3 regions of the Sphingomonas sp. 1185 genome follow, and region 3 is predicted to be linked to each of the others. Evidence: predicted binding sites of a transcription regulator. Region 3 holds the regulator's gene; each other region holds the start of a gene.
The links. Region 3 encodes LexA, which represses DNA repair genes until DNA is damaged. Its sites were predicted from a motif close to GTTCCNCNCTTGTTCT; they were not measured.
Positions count from the first base shown of each region.

Region 1 (4,441 bases), on a different contig from region 3:
GGAGGAGTGCAAGCACGCCGGTCAGCGGCTCGGGCCGCCGGAGCAATCGAACGGGCCGTCGCCAGGCTGGCCAGCCGGTCGGCGCCGCGAGCGGGGGCGCGCGGCGTACCGCGCGTTCGGGCACGTCGCTCTCGACCGGGGCGGCAGTGAACAGCGCCGTCTCGCCGACCCGGCCGGCGATCTGGTCGACCAGGATGGAGACGTCAGGCACCGCCGCCTCGCCGGTTAGGTCACCCGCGACCATGGTCGGTCCAAGCGGATCGGTGCGCGTCGCGGCAAGATGCATCGTCTCGATGCCATCACCCGGCTCGACCCGCTCGATCCGCAGATGGAACAGCCGAGCCAAATGGCCTGCATCACGGGTCGCCCGGGCGGCGCCGATCGCGAGGCGCTGTTCGCTGCCGTCGATCCGCTCGAGCCGCAGCACGAGCGTGCGCACACCGCGTCCGCGCTCCTGCAACAGGCGCATCATATCGGCGAGAAGGTCGGCGATGACCCGTTCGATCGCCTCGGCGGTACCGATCGGTTCGAGCAGCCGGCGCTGCACGACTGGAGTCTCTTCCGGCACGACAGGCACGATCGGCTCCGCCACGCGGCCGAGTGCCTCGTCAAGCCGTCGGACTGTGGCCAGCCCCAGCCGCCGGGCAAGTGGCCCGCGCGGTAGCGGCAGCAGGTCGGTGATCCGGTCCAAGCCGAACCGCTGCGCCGCCGTAATCGCATCGGACGTCAGGCGTAGCGCGGCCGGCGGCAATGCGCTGATCGCCTGCGCCTCACCGCCTGTGGGAATGAGCGTGATCGCGTCGCGCCCGTAGCGCGCCAGCGCATGGGCCGCCCCCGGCGTGCCGGCCACCGCAACCCGCGCGGTCAAGCCGAAGCGCCGGCAGAAGCGGACCAGCCGCGCACAGAACCGCGCCTCGCTGCCATGAAGGTGGGCCGCGCCGGTCAGGTCGAGCCATAGTCCATCCGTCCCGCTGGGGGCGGCGGTCGGCGTCCAGTGGCGCACCGCGTGGAGGGTGAGGCTGTCGAGCACGGCCCCGTCGGCCGCCGGATCGGCGGGACGGATGTCGAGATCGGGGACCAGCGCACGCGCCTGGGTGATCGCCATGCCGGGGGTCAGGCCGAGCGCGAGCGCCGCCCGGCAGGCCGCGGCGATCACCTGCCGCTGGCCGATCGCCTCGGCGACGATCAGCGGTGCGGCATGGACGATCGGGTTAGTCGAGACCGACTCTCGGCGTGCCTCGGCGGGCGGCGTCCGCTTGAACGGATGCTCGGCCGTCTCCGAACGGCGGCCAAGCTCGCGCATCGTTGGTTGCTGGTGACGCGGCAGTGCCGCTACCTTCCCGGCGATCGCGGCGCGCGCGCCCTCCGCTTGAGCCCAGCGCGCGCCGGGACGCCAGCCGCCGCCCCGCGGCACCGAGCAGGCCCCGGGGTCGTCATCGATCGGAAGCTCGGGCAGGTGCTGTCGCTCAGGCAGCGCGTGCGGCCGCTCCAGCCGCCGCAATCGTTCGATCGCGAGGTGCGGCAGGTAGAGCGAGGCGACCCGTGTCATCGCATGCCTCCAATGCCATGGTGAAGCCGGGACCACCGCGCTGCCGCGCGAGCTCGACCGTCCAGCGCGCGCGCCCGACGCCCGGTGCCGGAAGCCGCGCCGACGGCGCGCAGGCGATCCGCCACCGCGTCATCGCCGCGGACAGTTCGCCGAGCGGGCAGGTGCCCACTTTCCGCCAGCGGCGCGCCAGCAGGGCAGGGGTGCCGCCGGTCATCGCCGCCAACTGCAGCCGCCGGGTGGCGACCATGTCGGCGCGCTTGACCTCGCCCACCACAGCGGCAAGACCACCATGACGCAGACCGTCCTCCATGACGGCGAGCACCTCCTTGTCCTCCCGCGCCTCGACGAAGAGCAGCGTCGCCGGATCGAGCCCTGCCTGCTCGAGGCCCGGCGCATAGAGATCGAAACGCGTCAGCGCCCACAACACGCGCCGGCGCGACTGAGCCGCGGCACGCGCCGCGATGCCGACCGTGAACAGCGTCGCAGCCGCATCGTCGCTGAGCGTCGCCGTCGCCGGCGAAACCTCGTGGAGACCGCCGAGCATCAGGCCGCCATCGGCCAGCCGACCATCGATCGCGTCGATTCCGAACGGCAGCACCGTCGACTTGCCGGGACGCGAGTCGCCGATGCTCTCGCGCAGGAGCGACAGGGCGTGGTGGCGGCATTCGGCGGGCGACATGGTTGCAGCGACTCATATGTTCGCTTTATGTTCCAGAAATCCTTCTGAATGGTCAAGATGTTGCGGAGCGGTAGCGGTGAACAGGAACGCGCCAGGACGAGACGGCGATATCGCCCGATCGGCTCGTGATGGACCCGGATACGACCATATCGGCCGACAGTTGCGGACGCTCGAGCAATGTGCCCTCCATAAACGCACGCTGCGGTTGACCTGCCCGCGTTGCCGCCATGTCCGCGTCCTCGATGCCATGCCGCTCTGGTGGCACTTTCAGCGGCGCGGCTGGGACGATACGCTGTCCTCCGTCCGGCAGCGCCTGCATTGTGCCGCCTGCCTGAGCCGCGACGGTTGCGTGCTGCGCCCGCACCTCGCGGTCGGCCGCGATCCGCCGACCGGCGAACAACTTCCCTATCCGGATACCGCGACGTGGAAGAGACTTGTGTCGCGCTACCGCTCGTGATCGAACGGAGGAATGTGCAATCTTTACAGACTCAAAACAGACGTCCGCGACTATTTCGAGGCCCTCGCCGCCACCGGGGACGTCGCCAATGTCCTGTCGATCGAGAAAGATTATGCCGCACCCGGAAAGCCCGGTTACGTTGTCCGACAGGAAGACGGCAAACGGGTGCTGAGCACGATGAAGTGGGGCTTTCCGATCCGCAAACCCCGCAAGCGCCCGGCCCGGGAGGGCGAAACGCCGTTCCTCTATGACTGGTGGACCAATGCCCGGAACATGCAGAGCAACATGTGGAAGCCATGGCTGCTGAAAGCCGAGCACCGTTGCCTGGTGCCCTTCACCCGCTTCGCCGAACCCAAGGCCGCCGCCGACCGACAGGGGCCGGGCGACACCAACTGGTGGTTCACTGTCGAGGACCAGGCCATGCCGTGCTTCGCCGGGCTGTGGAAGGTCGATCAGGATCATGACCGCGTCTATGCCTTCTGCACGACCGAACCCAATCCGCTCATCGCATCCAAACACCCCAAGGCGATGCCGGTGATCCTGTTCGCCGAGGATCATGAGCGTTGGCTGACGGCACCCGCCGATCAGGTCATGGATTTGCTCGCACCCTATCCGTCCCAACTCATGCACATAGAATAGACTTTCCAGATCTGATCAGTGCGGGAATGGCGATTTCCTCCAAAATGAAGGTAATTCCAGCGGCTGATTTTGCGGGTGCCAATTGCACCGACTGCACCATGGCAAGTCAGCTGTGCTGATGAAATCCTTGCCTACAATAAAAATTGGTCGGCCTGCGCGCAATTGACGCGGTTACATCGTTGATCATCTATGATATGGCTATGAGCAGATCACTGCTGGGGGTGATCTGTACGAGCTACGGCGGTCCATATCTGCGGCGCATCGTCCCATCTCGCCGCTTTGACTGGCTCTGGCCGGGCGAATGGGGGAGACGTTATCATGGCCCGTTTTGTCATCGCCAATCGCCGCGCCGGGCGTTTCACTGCGGACGCCAAGGCAGCGTCGCGCTTCTCGGTGGCGGTTGCCCTTGACGGTATTTCCTCGGCCAGGATCGTCGAGGACAACGAGCCGGACGACCCGCTCGCCCGCCGCGTCGTCGTCGTGGAGGCCGACCCGGTCGAGGTCGAGCGCGAGCGCGCGGCAGCGGGACCCGACACGATCATCGAGCCCGAAATCCTGCACCACCCGTTGACCGTGCTGCCGAACGATCTTGCCAGTGCAGTGCCATTCGGCGCGGCAACGGCGGCGATCGGCAACGTCACCCGCATCGTCGTCACCGGGGGCGGCGCCGCCCTCGCATCCTGCCAGGTCACGGTCTTCTTCCGCGGCTTCGGGGGCACCTCGAACGCCGAGGCGGTGACCGACGCACAGGGGCAGTGCAACGTACCCAATCCTGCCGGTGCGGTGGTGGCCGGCGTGCTCGCCCTGCCGAACGGCGGGTTCTGGCCGACGCTGTCTCGCGGAGCCGCGACGGCGATCGACTGCGCCCAACTACCCGCCGATGGCCCGCTGGGCTGGTGGCATGCGGCGACGGGTATCGCTGCCTTCGATCCCGGTCTCGGATCGGGCGTTCGGGTCGGGGTCATCGATACGGGGCTCGGACCGCACCGCTGTCTGCGGCACGCTCATGGCATCGGCAGCTTCATCGATGGCATCGAGGACAGCCAGCCGGGCGCGAGCGACGACGTCCAGGGCCACGGCACCCATGTCGCTGGTACGATCGGCGCGCGTCCCGTCG
Region 1 covers NZ_JBEPKL010000020.1:57,975-62,415, reverse strand. Annotated here, with positions in the region: gene ABIC44_RS13640 (Y-family DNA polymerase) at 1-1,549, opposite strand, end outside; gene ABIC44_RS13635 (ImuA family protein) at 1,467-2,228, opposite strand; gene ABIC44_RS13630 (hypothetical protein) at 2,434-2,685, shown strand; gene ABIC44_RS13625 (SOS response-associated peptidase family protein) at 2,698-3,324, shown strand; gene ABIC44_RS13620 (S8 family serine peptidase) at 3,643-4,441, shown strand, end outside.
Region 1: a site for LexA is predicted at 2,247-2,262, ahead of ABIC44_RS13635 (ImuA family protein). Genes of this name have one in related genera too.

Region 2 (4,441 bases), on a different contig from region 3:
GGCGCCGGTATCGCCTAGTGCGGTGTCGTTGCCGGCATTGACAAAGCTGTCCCAACCCCACTCACCCGCCTCCCCGACCCTTGACGAGATGCGCGGTGGACATTCGGCGGTCGATGCATGGCTGGATGAATGGCGGCGTGATCCAAAGGCAATGGCAAAGCTGAGGCCGTTGGCCGCGAAGGCGTTCGCCGATCCGAAGGCGCGCAACCTGCTTAATCAATGGGTCGCTGAGGGAATGCCGGCCGCAATGCGATTGCAGCAGCAAGCAGGCGATCACGCGCGAATGCTGGCGGCACAGGTGCAGACACCCAGTCGGGGATTGCAATTGCAGTAATCAGCACAACAGCGTGGCGTCGCCGACGAACTCGGTGCTTCGCCGCCCCAAGTGGCGCTGGCCTGGCTGTCGGCGCAGGGCGATGTCATCGTCATCCCCAAGGCAGCGAGCAGCGCGCAGTGCGGGATAACCGGGCGGCGGCCGACCTGACGCTAGATGCGGATGCCCTCACTCACCCCGATGAGCTATAGCCGCGCGCCAGGGGACGCGTGCCCTTGGAGATGCTCTAGCTGAAGCGGTACACGCCGCCCGCTTCCGCCGCGACGAAGCGGTCCGGGGCGATGCGCGCCGCGTCCAGCGCTGTCGCCAGTTCCGCGACCGGCGCTTCACGGGCCTCGTCGGTCAGCTGGAAGGTCCCCCAATGAATGCCCAGCGCACGTCCTGCCCCCACGTCTGTGAAGATCCGCACGGCCTCGGCTGGATCGACATGCTGTGCGGCCATGAACCATCGCGGCGCATAGGCTCCGATCGGGATGAGCGCGACATCGGGCGCACCCAACCTCCCGCGCACCTCGCCGAAGATGCGTCCATCGCCATAGCCGGTGTCGCCGACGAACCAGATCGTCCCGGAAGGCGTGTCCAGATAATGCCCGCTCCACAGCGTCATGCGCGTGTCGCTCGGCCAGCGGTTCGACCAGTGGTTGGCCGGTGTTAGTGTCGTCGCGGTGCCGTTGCCGAGGTCAAGCCGGCTCCACCAGTCGCCGATCTGGCATCGCGCGGCCGGTACCGCCGCCCGGACGATCGCATCGTTGCCGAGCGGCATCGCCATCAGCGGGTCGTGTGCGGCGTGGAGGCGCCGCAGCGTGTCGACATCGAGATGATCGTAATGCGCGTGGCTCAGCAGCACGACATCGATCGGGGGGAGGTCGTCGAACGCGATCCCCGGTGCGGTCACCCGCTTCGGCCCGACGCGGCGGAATGGACTGGCACGCTCCGACCAGACCGGATCGGTGAGGATGTTCACCCCTGCCGCCTGGATCAGCAGCGAAGCATGACCCACCATCGTCACGCACAGGCCATCGACGCGCGCCTCAGGCTTGGCGGGCGTCACCAGCACCGACTTCGGCCATTTGGCAGCAGCCCCCGCAAGCTTCCAGCGCAGGATGGCGCGCAAGCCTCGATCGGTGCTGGGCTGGCCCGGATTGAAGAAGCGCGTACCGTCGAAGTGATCGCTCGGCGGACCGTCATAATAGCGGTTGCGGGCCATGGTCAGGCAACGCTCATCAGCTGCGAGGGATAGGCGGTCAGCAAGCTGAGCGCTTCCTCCACCGGGGCGGTCAGCCAGCGTTCCTGATCTTCGGCCAGCAGGATGACCGGCATCGCCTTGGGGTGCTTGGGCGCGACCAGCGGATTGGGCTCGGTCGTGCAGAAGGCATAGACCCGGTCATGATCCTGATCGACCTTCCATAGCCCGGCGAAGCAGGGCACCGCCTGATCCTCGACGGTGAACCACCAGTTGGTGTCGCCTGGCGCCTTCCGATCGGATGCTGCCTTGGGTTCAGAGAAGCGGGTAAAGGGCACGAGACAGCGATGCTCGGCCTTCATCAGCCAAGGCTTCCACATGTTGCTCTGCATGTTCCGGGCGTTGGTCCACCAGTCGTAGAGGAAGGGCAGTTCCCCCTCGCGCGCTGGCCGCTTGCGCGGTTTGCGGGTCGGGAAGCCCCAGCGCATCGTGCTGAGCACCCGTCGGCCCTCCTCGACGCGAACGACATAGCCGGGTTTGCCGGGCGCCGCGTAATCCTTCTCGACCTCCAGCGTGTTGTTCGCATCGTCGACCGCAGCAAGCGCGTCGAAATAGGTCCGGGGATCGACCTTGATATTGTAAAGATTACACATTCGCTCGTTCGATCACGACCGGTAGCGCGAGACAAGCTTCTTCCACGTCGCGGAGTCCGGATAGGGCAGAGCGGCACCAGTGGGCTGGTCCCGGCCGATCACCATATGGGGACGCTGGGTGCGTCCTTCCGCCTGGCATGCCGAGCAACATAGCCGTCGACCAACCACCCCCAGCGTGCCGTCCCAACCTCGCCGGTGAAACATCCACCAGAGCGCAACGGCATCGAAGACGCGCACGTGACCGCATTTTGGACAGGTGAGGCGCAGCGTGCGCTTGTGCAGGGCACACTCCTCCAACGTGCGCAGACGCCGCCCGATATGATCGTGATCGGCCCCTGCCCTGCCCTCTTGGCTGCCCCTTTTACGGCCCTCATCTGCCACGGCCCTGTCCCGTTCCGATTATCGATCCGCTTCCGCAACGCCTTGACCCGCTTGCGGAATCAACGGAACATATAAAGAACATATGAGTCGCAACAATGATGTCTTCCACCGCCCCACCCCTCGAAACACTGGCACGCCTACGGAATGCCATAGGCGCTGTGCGCAGCGGTGAGGGTGCAGTCCTGCCTTTCGGCATCGAGGCGATAGACAAGCGATTGACGGGCGGCGGCCTTGCGCTCGGCGGTCTGCACGAGACGTCTTCGGCGACACCGACCCTTACAGATGATGCAGCTGCCACGCTGTTCGCGGTCGGGATTGCCGCGCGCGCAGCAGCGCTGAGCGGCCGCCGGGTGCTCTGGGCGCTCACCCGGTTCGACCTCTATGCGCCGGGTCTCGAACAGGCCGGGCTCAGCCCTGCAACGCTGTTCTTCGCCGAGGTACGTGAAGACAAGGACGTTCTGGCCGTCATGGAGGATGGCTTGCGTCATGGCGGGCTTGCAGCGGTCGTCGGCGAGGTAAAGCGCGCCGACATGGTTGCGACCCGGCGACTGCAGCTGGCGGCAATGACGGGAAATACCCCTGCCCTGCTCTCGCGTCGCTGGCGCCGACAGGGCACCTGCCCACTGACCGAGCTGTCGGCGGCCATGACACGGTGGCGGATCGCCTGCGCGCCTTCCGCGCCGCTCCTCGCCCCCGGGGTCGGCCGCGCGCGCTGGATGGTCGAGCTGGCACGCCAGCGCGGTGGCCCGGGCTTCACGATGGACTTGGAGGCATGCGATGACACGGGTCGCCTCGCTCTACCTGCCGCATCTCGCGATCGAGCGAATGCGACGGCTGGAGCGGCCGCGCGCGCTGCCTGAACCAAGGCCCGCGCCTATGCTTCCCATCGACGACGACCCCGGTGCCTGCTCGGTGCCGCGGGGCGGCGGCTGGCGTCCCGGTGCGCGCTGGGCGCAAGGCGCTGCGCGTGCAACGGTGGAGAAGCAGGTAGCGGCACTGCCGCTGCACCAGCGACCGCCGATGCGCGAGCTGGGTCGTCGGTCTGAGGCGGCGGACCATCCGTTCAGACACCCCAGCGCACCGGGTCAGCACAAGGCAGTATCAGGGCCAGCACCCGCGTTGAACCTCGTGCCGATGGTATTGGCTGAGCAGATCGGACAGCGACAGGTGATCTCCGCCGCTTGCCCGGCGGCGATGACGCTCGGACTGACCCCGGGCATGGCGGTGACGCAGGCGCGGGCGCTAATCCCGGATCTCGACATCCGCCCCGCCGACCGGGCGGCAGATATGGCGTTGCTGGCGGATCTGGCGCTGCATGCCGTGCGCCATTGGACACCGACCGCCGCGGTCAGCGGATCGGACGGGCTGTGGCTGGACCTGAGCGGCGTCGCGCATCTGCACGGGGGCGAGACCCGCTTCTGCCAACGACTGGTCGGGTTCTGCCGACGCTTCGGCCTGACCGCACGAGTCACGGTCGCCTCCACGCCGGGCGCAGCTCATGCGCTCGCCCGTTTCGGTCGCGATGCCATCCTGCTGGTTCCCGGCGGACAAGAGGCACAGGCGCTGGCTCCCTTACCTCCTGCCGCACTCCGCCTACCCCCGGAGGCAACAGCGGCGGCGAACCGGTTTGGGCTCGACCGGATCGCCGATCTCCTGCCGCTGCCACGCGGGCCGCTCGCCCGGCGGCTAGGCATGGCGAGTGTCCGCCGCCTCGACGAGGCACTGGGGCGTGTCCCCGAACCGATCGTGCCGGTCGTGCCCGAGGAGACGCCGGTCGCAAAGCGCCGGCTGCTCGAGCCGATCGGCACCGCCGAGGCGATTGAGCAAGTGATCGCCGACCTGCTCGCCGACATGATGCTGCTGTTGCAGGCGCGCGGGCGCGGTGTGCGC
Region 2 covers NZ_JBEPKL010000007.1:147,258-151,698, forward strand. Annotated here, with positions in the region: gene ABIC44_RS07845 (relaxase/mobilization nuclease domain-containing protein) at 1-334, shown strand, start outside; gene ABIC44_RS07850 (MBL fold metallo-hydrolase) at 561-1,541, opposite strand; gene ABIC44_RS07855 (SOS response-associated peptidase) at 1,544-2,170, opposite strand; gene ABIC44_RS07860 (ImuA family protein) at 2,650-3,411, shown strand; gene ABIC44_RS07865 (Y-family DNA polymerase) at 3,329-4,441, shown strand, end outside.
Region 2: a site for LexA is predicted at 2,616-2,631, ahead of ABIC44_RS07860 (ImuA family protein). Genes of this name have one in related genera too.

Region 3 (4,441 bases):
CCGAGATGGAACGCGCCGCCCGGCTGAAGTCGCGGCTGATCGGGGTGAACAATCGCGATCTCAGGGACTTCTCGGTCGATTTTCAGCGGACCTACGAACTAGTCGGGCGCGCGCCGCAGGGTTGCACCTTCGTCGCCGAGAGCGGGCTGACGACGCGCGCCGATCTCGACGCGATGGCCGAGCATGGCATTCACTGCTTCCTGATCGGCGAAGCGCTGATGCGCCAGCAGGATGTCGAGGCGGCGACCCGCGAACTGATCGGATGACCGGCCTCACCCATCTGGACGAGACCGGATCGGCGCGGATGGTCGATGTCGGGGCCAAGGCGGTGACGTCCCGGCAGGCGGTGGCGCAGGGACGGATCACCATGTCGGCCGAGGCCGCCGCTGCGATCGCGGCGGGCAGCGTCCAGAAGGGTGACGTGCTGGCCGTCGCGCGGGTCGCCGGGATCATGGCCGCCAAGAAGACCAGCGACCTGATCCCGCTCTGCCACCCGCTTCCGCTCAGCAAGGTCGAGATCGAACTGACCTTGGATGCCGAAGGCGTGACCGCGACCGCCACCGCCGCCACGGCGGGCCAGACCGGGGTGGAGATGGAGGCGTTGGCCGCCGTGTCGGTCACGCTGTTGACCGTCTATGACATGGCCAAGGCGCTCGATAAGCGCATGACGATCGGCGATATTCGCCTGTTTTCCAAGACCGGCGGCAAGTCGGGTGACTGGCACGCCTGACCGGCCCGCCTGCGGGAACGCCAGCGCCGACGACGCGTCTTGTCGCCAACAGGAGTGACCGCCATTCTTCTACCCGTTGCCGAAGCCCAACAGCGCCTGCTCGCGCTCGCCCCCGACCGGCCCGTCATCGAGCTCGCCCTGCGCGACGCCGCCGGGCGCTGGGCAGCGCGGGACGTGCTGGCGCAGCGGACCCAACCGTCGCGCGACCTGTCGGCGATGGACGGCTATGCGATCCGCTTCGACGACATGCCGGGGCCGTGGACGGTGATCGGCGAAAGCGCCGCCGGGCGCCCCTTTCCGGAGACGGTCGAGGCCGGACAGGCGACGCGCATCTTCACCGGCGCCGCGCTGCCACCGGGCACCGACACGGTGTTGGTCCAGGAAGAAGCGGGGCGCGAGGACCGGACGCTGACCCTGACCGGCGAAGGCCCGGCGCATCGCGGGCGCAATGTCCGGCGGCGCGGGCTGGATTTTGCGGAGGGCGACCGGCTGATCGCGGCGGGGCAGCGGCTGACGCCCGCGCGGATCGCGGTGGCGGCGACCGGCGGCCATGGCACCCTGCCCGTCCGTCCGCGCGTCCGGATCGCGATCGCCGCGACCGGCGACGAACTCGTGCCCCCCGGCCAAGGGGATGCCGACGCCCTGCCAGAGTCGAACGGCGTGATGCTGGCCGCGTTGCTCGCCGACCTCCCCGTCGAGATCATCGACCTGGGCATATTGCCCGACAATCTGGAACGGCTGCGCGATGCCTTTGCCGGGGTCGCGGCCGACCTGCTGGTCACGACCGGCGGGGCATCGGTGGGGGATCATGATCTGGTCCAGCCCGCGCTGAAGGCGGCGGGCGGCAGCATCGATTTCTGGCGGATCGCGCTCCGCCCCGGCAAGCCAATGATGGCGGGGCGGCTGAACGACATGGTCGTGCTGGGGCTGCCCGGCAATCCGGTGTCGGCCTTCGTGACCGCGATCCTGTTCGTCAAGCCGCTGGTCGCGCATATGGCGGGCGCGGGCGATCCCTTCCCCAGCGCGATCCCCGCCATTCTGGGCGAGGATCTGCCCGCCAACGGTCCGCGCATCGACTATCTGCGCGCCGCGATGATCGACGGGCGCATCCATGCGGCGGCCATCCAGGACAGCTCGATGCTGCTGACCCTGGCGCGTTCGACGTGCCTGGTGATCCGCCCGCCGCACGCGCCCCCGGCCCGTGCGGGCGACTCGGCGGAAATCCTGATGCTCGCTTGACGCAAGCCTTTCCGTTCCATATAAGTTCCACGTCTGTTCTGGACGGAGGATCGCGATGCTCACCGCAAAGCAGCATGAGCTTGTCTGCTTCATCAACGACCGTTTGCGGGAAACCGGCGTCTCGCCCTCCTTCGAGGAGATGAAGGAGGCGCTGGACCTCAAGTCCAAGTCGGGCGTCCATCGCCTGATCTCCGCGCTGGAGGAACGCAACTTCATCCGCCGCCTGCCCAATCGCGCCCGTGCGCTGGAGGTGCTGCGGATGCCCGATCGGCCGGAAAAGCCGGTCGCGGCCGCCCCCAGCGCGGCCGATGCGCGTCCGCCCGCCGCGAAGCCGGTCGCCGAGCCCGCCAATGACGTGGTCGAGATCCCCCTGCACGGCCGTATCGCCGCGGGCGTCCCGATCGAGGCGTTCGAGGGCAGCTCGACCCTGGCCGTCCCCGCCGCCCTGCTCGGCACGGGTGAGCATTATGCGCTGGAAGTGTCGGGCGATTCGATGGTCGAGGCGGGTATCCTCGACGGCGACTATGCGCTGATCCGCCGCACCGACATCGCCCGTGACGGCCAGATCGTCGTCGCGCTGATCGACGAGGCGGAGGCGACGCTGAAATATTTCCGGCGCGAAGGCTCGATGATCCGGCTCGACCCCGCCAACCGCGCCTATGATCCGCAGCGTTACGCGCCCGCGCAGGTGCGGGTGCAGGGCAAGCTGTCGGGCATTCTGCGCCGCTACGATTGACAAGGGGGCGAGCGGGTCAGCGGCCACGCGCCTCGCTCGCCACGATCCAGGGGTGCCTGTCCCCCGGCCTCCGCGCGGTTTCGGCGACCGGTCCCGACAGCCGGATCGTCACGCCGCCGCTGCGGCGCAAGGCCGGGGCATCGAGTTTCAGCCAGTGCGGGCGACACGCCTCGGGCAGCCGCCGGTCGGCGATCATGATGTCGACGCGGTCGCACAGCGCGATCAGGCTGGCCCAGGGCAGCGTATAGCCGCTCCGGGTCGCCGCCACCCGCCAGACGCGCTCGTCCCGCATGATCCGGGTCAGGCAGATATCGGCGCCGCACCGCGCCTCCGCCTGGTCGACCAGCGCGAGCGGTGCATCGTCGCTGCCGCCGATTTCGGATAGCGCATTGCGGACATAATCCCCCGCCCGCTCCCGCAGCAGCGCCATGCCGCCGCCGGTGCGGATCGCGGCATGGCGACCGTCGCCGGTCACGATCAGGTCGGGCACAGGCGCGGCCAGCATGGCGATCACGCCGATCGCCACGCCCGGCACGCCCAGCCATCGCCACCGCGTCCGCCACAGCGCCACCCAGAGTCCGCCAAGGATCGTCACGGCGAAGGCCCCGTCCGGCGCGACCGGCAGCGCCATCACTGCCCCCGGCATCGCCGCCACCTGCCGCGCCAGCCAGAGCAGCGCCCCCAGCGCATGACCGAGCAGCCACCAGAAGGGCGCGCCCAGCCCCACGGGATCGAGCAGCAGCGCCAGCATCTCCAGCGGCATGGCGACAAAGGTCGTCCAGGGAATGGCGACGATATTGGCAAAGGCACCGTACAGCCCCGCCTTGTGGAAATGATAGATGGCGATCGGCATCAGCGCCGCCTCGACCACCAGCCCGGTGACGAGCAACGCCCCCAGCTGCCGCGCCGCCGACCAGCGCCAGTCGGGATGCGGGCCGAACCAGCGCCGCATCGCGGGATGTTCGTGCAGCGCGACGATGGCGGTGATCGCCGCGAAGGACAGCTGGAAACTCGCCCCCATCAGGGCCTCGGGCCGGAAGAGCAGCACGATGAACGCCCCCGCCGCAACCAGCCGCAGCGTCATCGCCTCGCGTCCCAGCGCCAGCGCCGCCAGCACCAGCATGGCGGCGACACAGGACCGGATCGTCGGCACCTCCGCCCCCGTCAGCGCGGTATAGCCGATCGCCGCGACCGCACCCGCCAGCGCCCCGACCAGCGGCAACCGCACACGCAGCGCCAGCCACGGCCAGAGCGCGAGCAGCCGGATCGTCAGGACCATGACGATCCCGACCACCGCCGTGATGTGCAGCCCGCTGACCGACAGGAGATGCGCGAGCCCCGCCCGGCGCATCGCCTCGGCATCCGCCTCGCCGATGCCGCCGACATCGCCGGTTGCGAGCGCGGCTGCGATACCACCCACACTTCCCTCGATCTGTGCGGAAATATGGGACGACAGCCGCTGGCGAAGCCCCACCCCCCGGCTCGATGGCCGCAGGACCTCGACCGGCGCGAAGCCACGCCCCGTCGCGCCGATCCCCTGAAACCAGGCGGCACGGGCAAAGTCATGGCCGCCGCGCGCAATGGGTCCGGCAGGCGGCATGAGTCGCGCGCGCAGGCGGACGATCGCCCCGCGCCCCAGACCGGCCGGGACATCCTCGATGGGCAGCGACACCCGGACATGGGGCGGCAGCGTCATCGCCCGCCCGCGCCCGTCGCTGGCCTTCGACGGCTTCAGC
Region 3 covers NZ_JBEPKL010000008.1:2,870-7,310, forward strand. Annotated here, with positions in the region: gene trpC (indole-3-glycerol phosphate synthase TrpC) at 1-266, shown strand, start outside; gene moaC (cyclic pyranopterin monophosphate synthase MoaC) at 263-730, shown strand; gene ABIC44_RS07920 (molybdopterin molybdotransferase MoeA) at 785-1,969, shown strand; gene lexA (transcriptional repressor LexA) at 2,025-2,705, shown strand; gene ABIC44_RS07930 (ComEC/Rec2 family competence protein) at 2,722-4,441, opposite strand, start outside.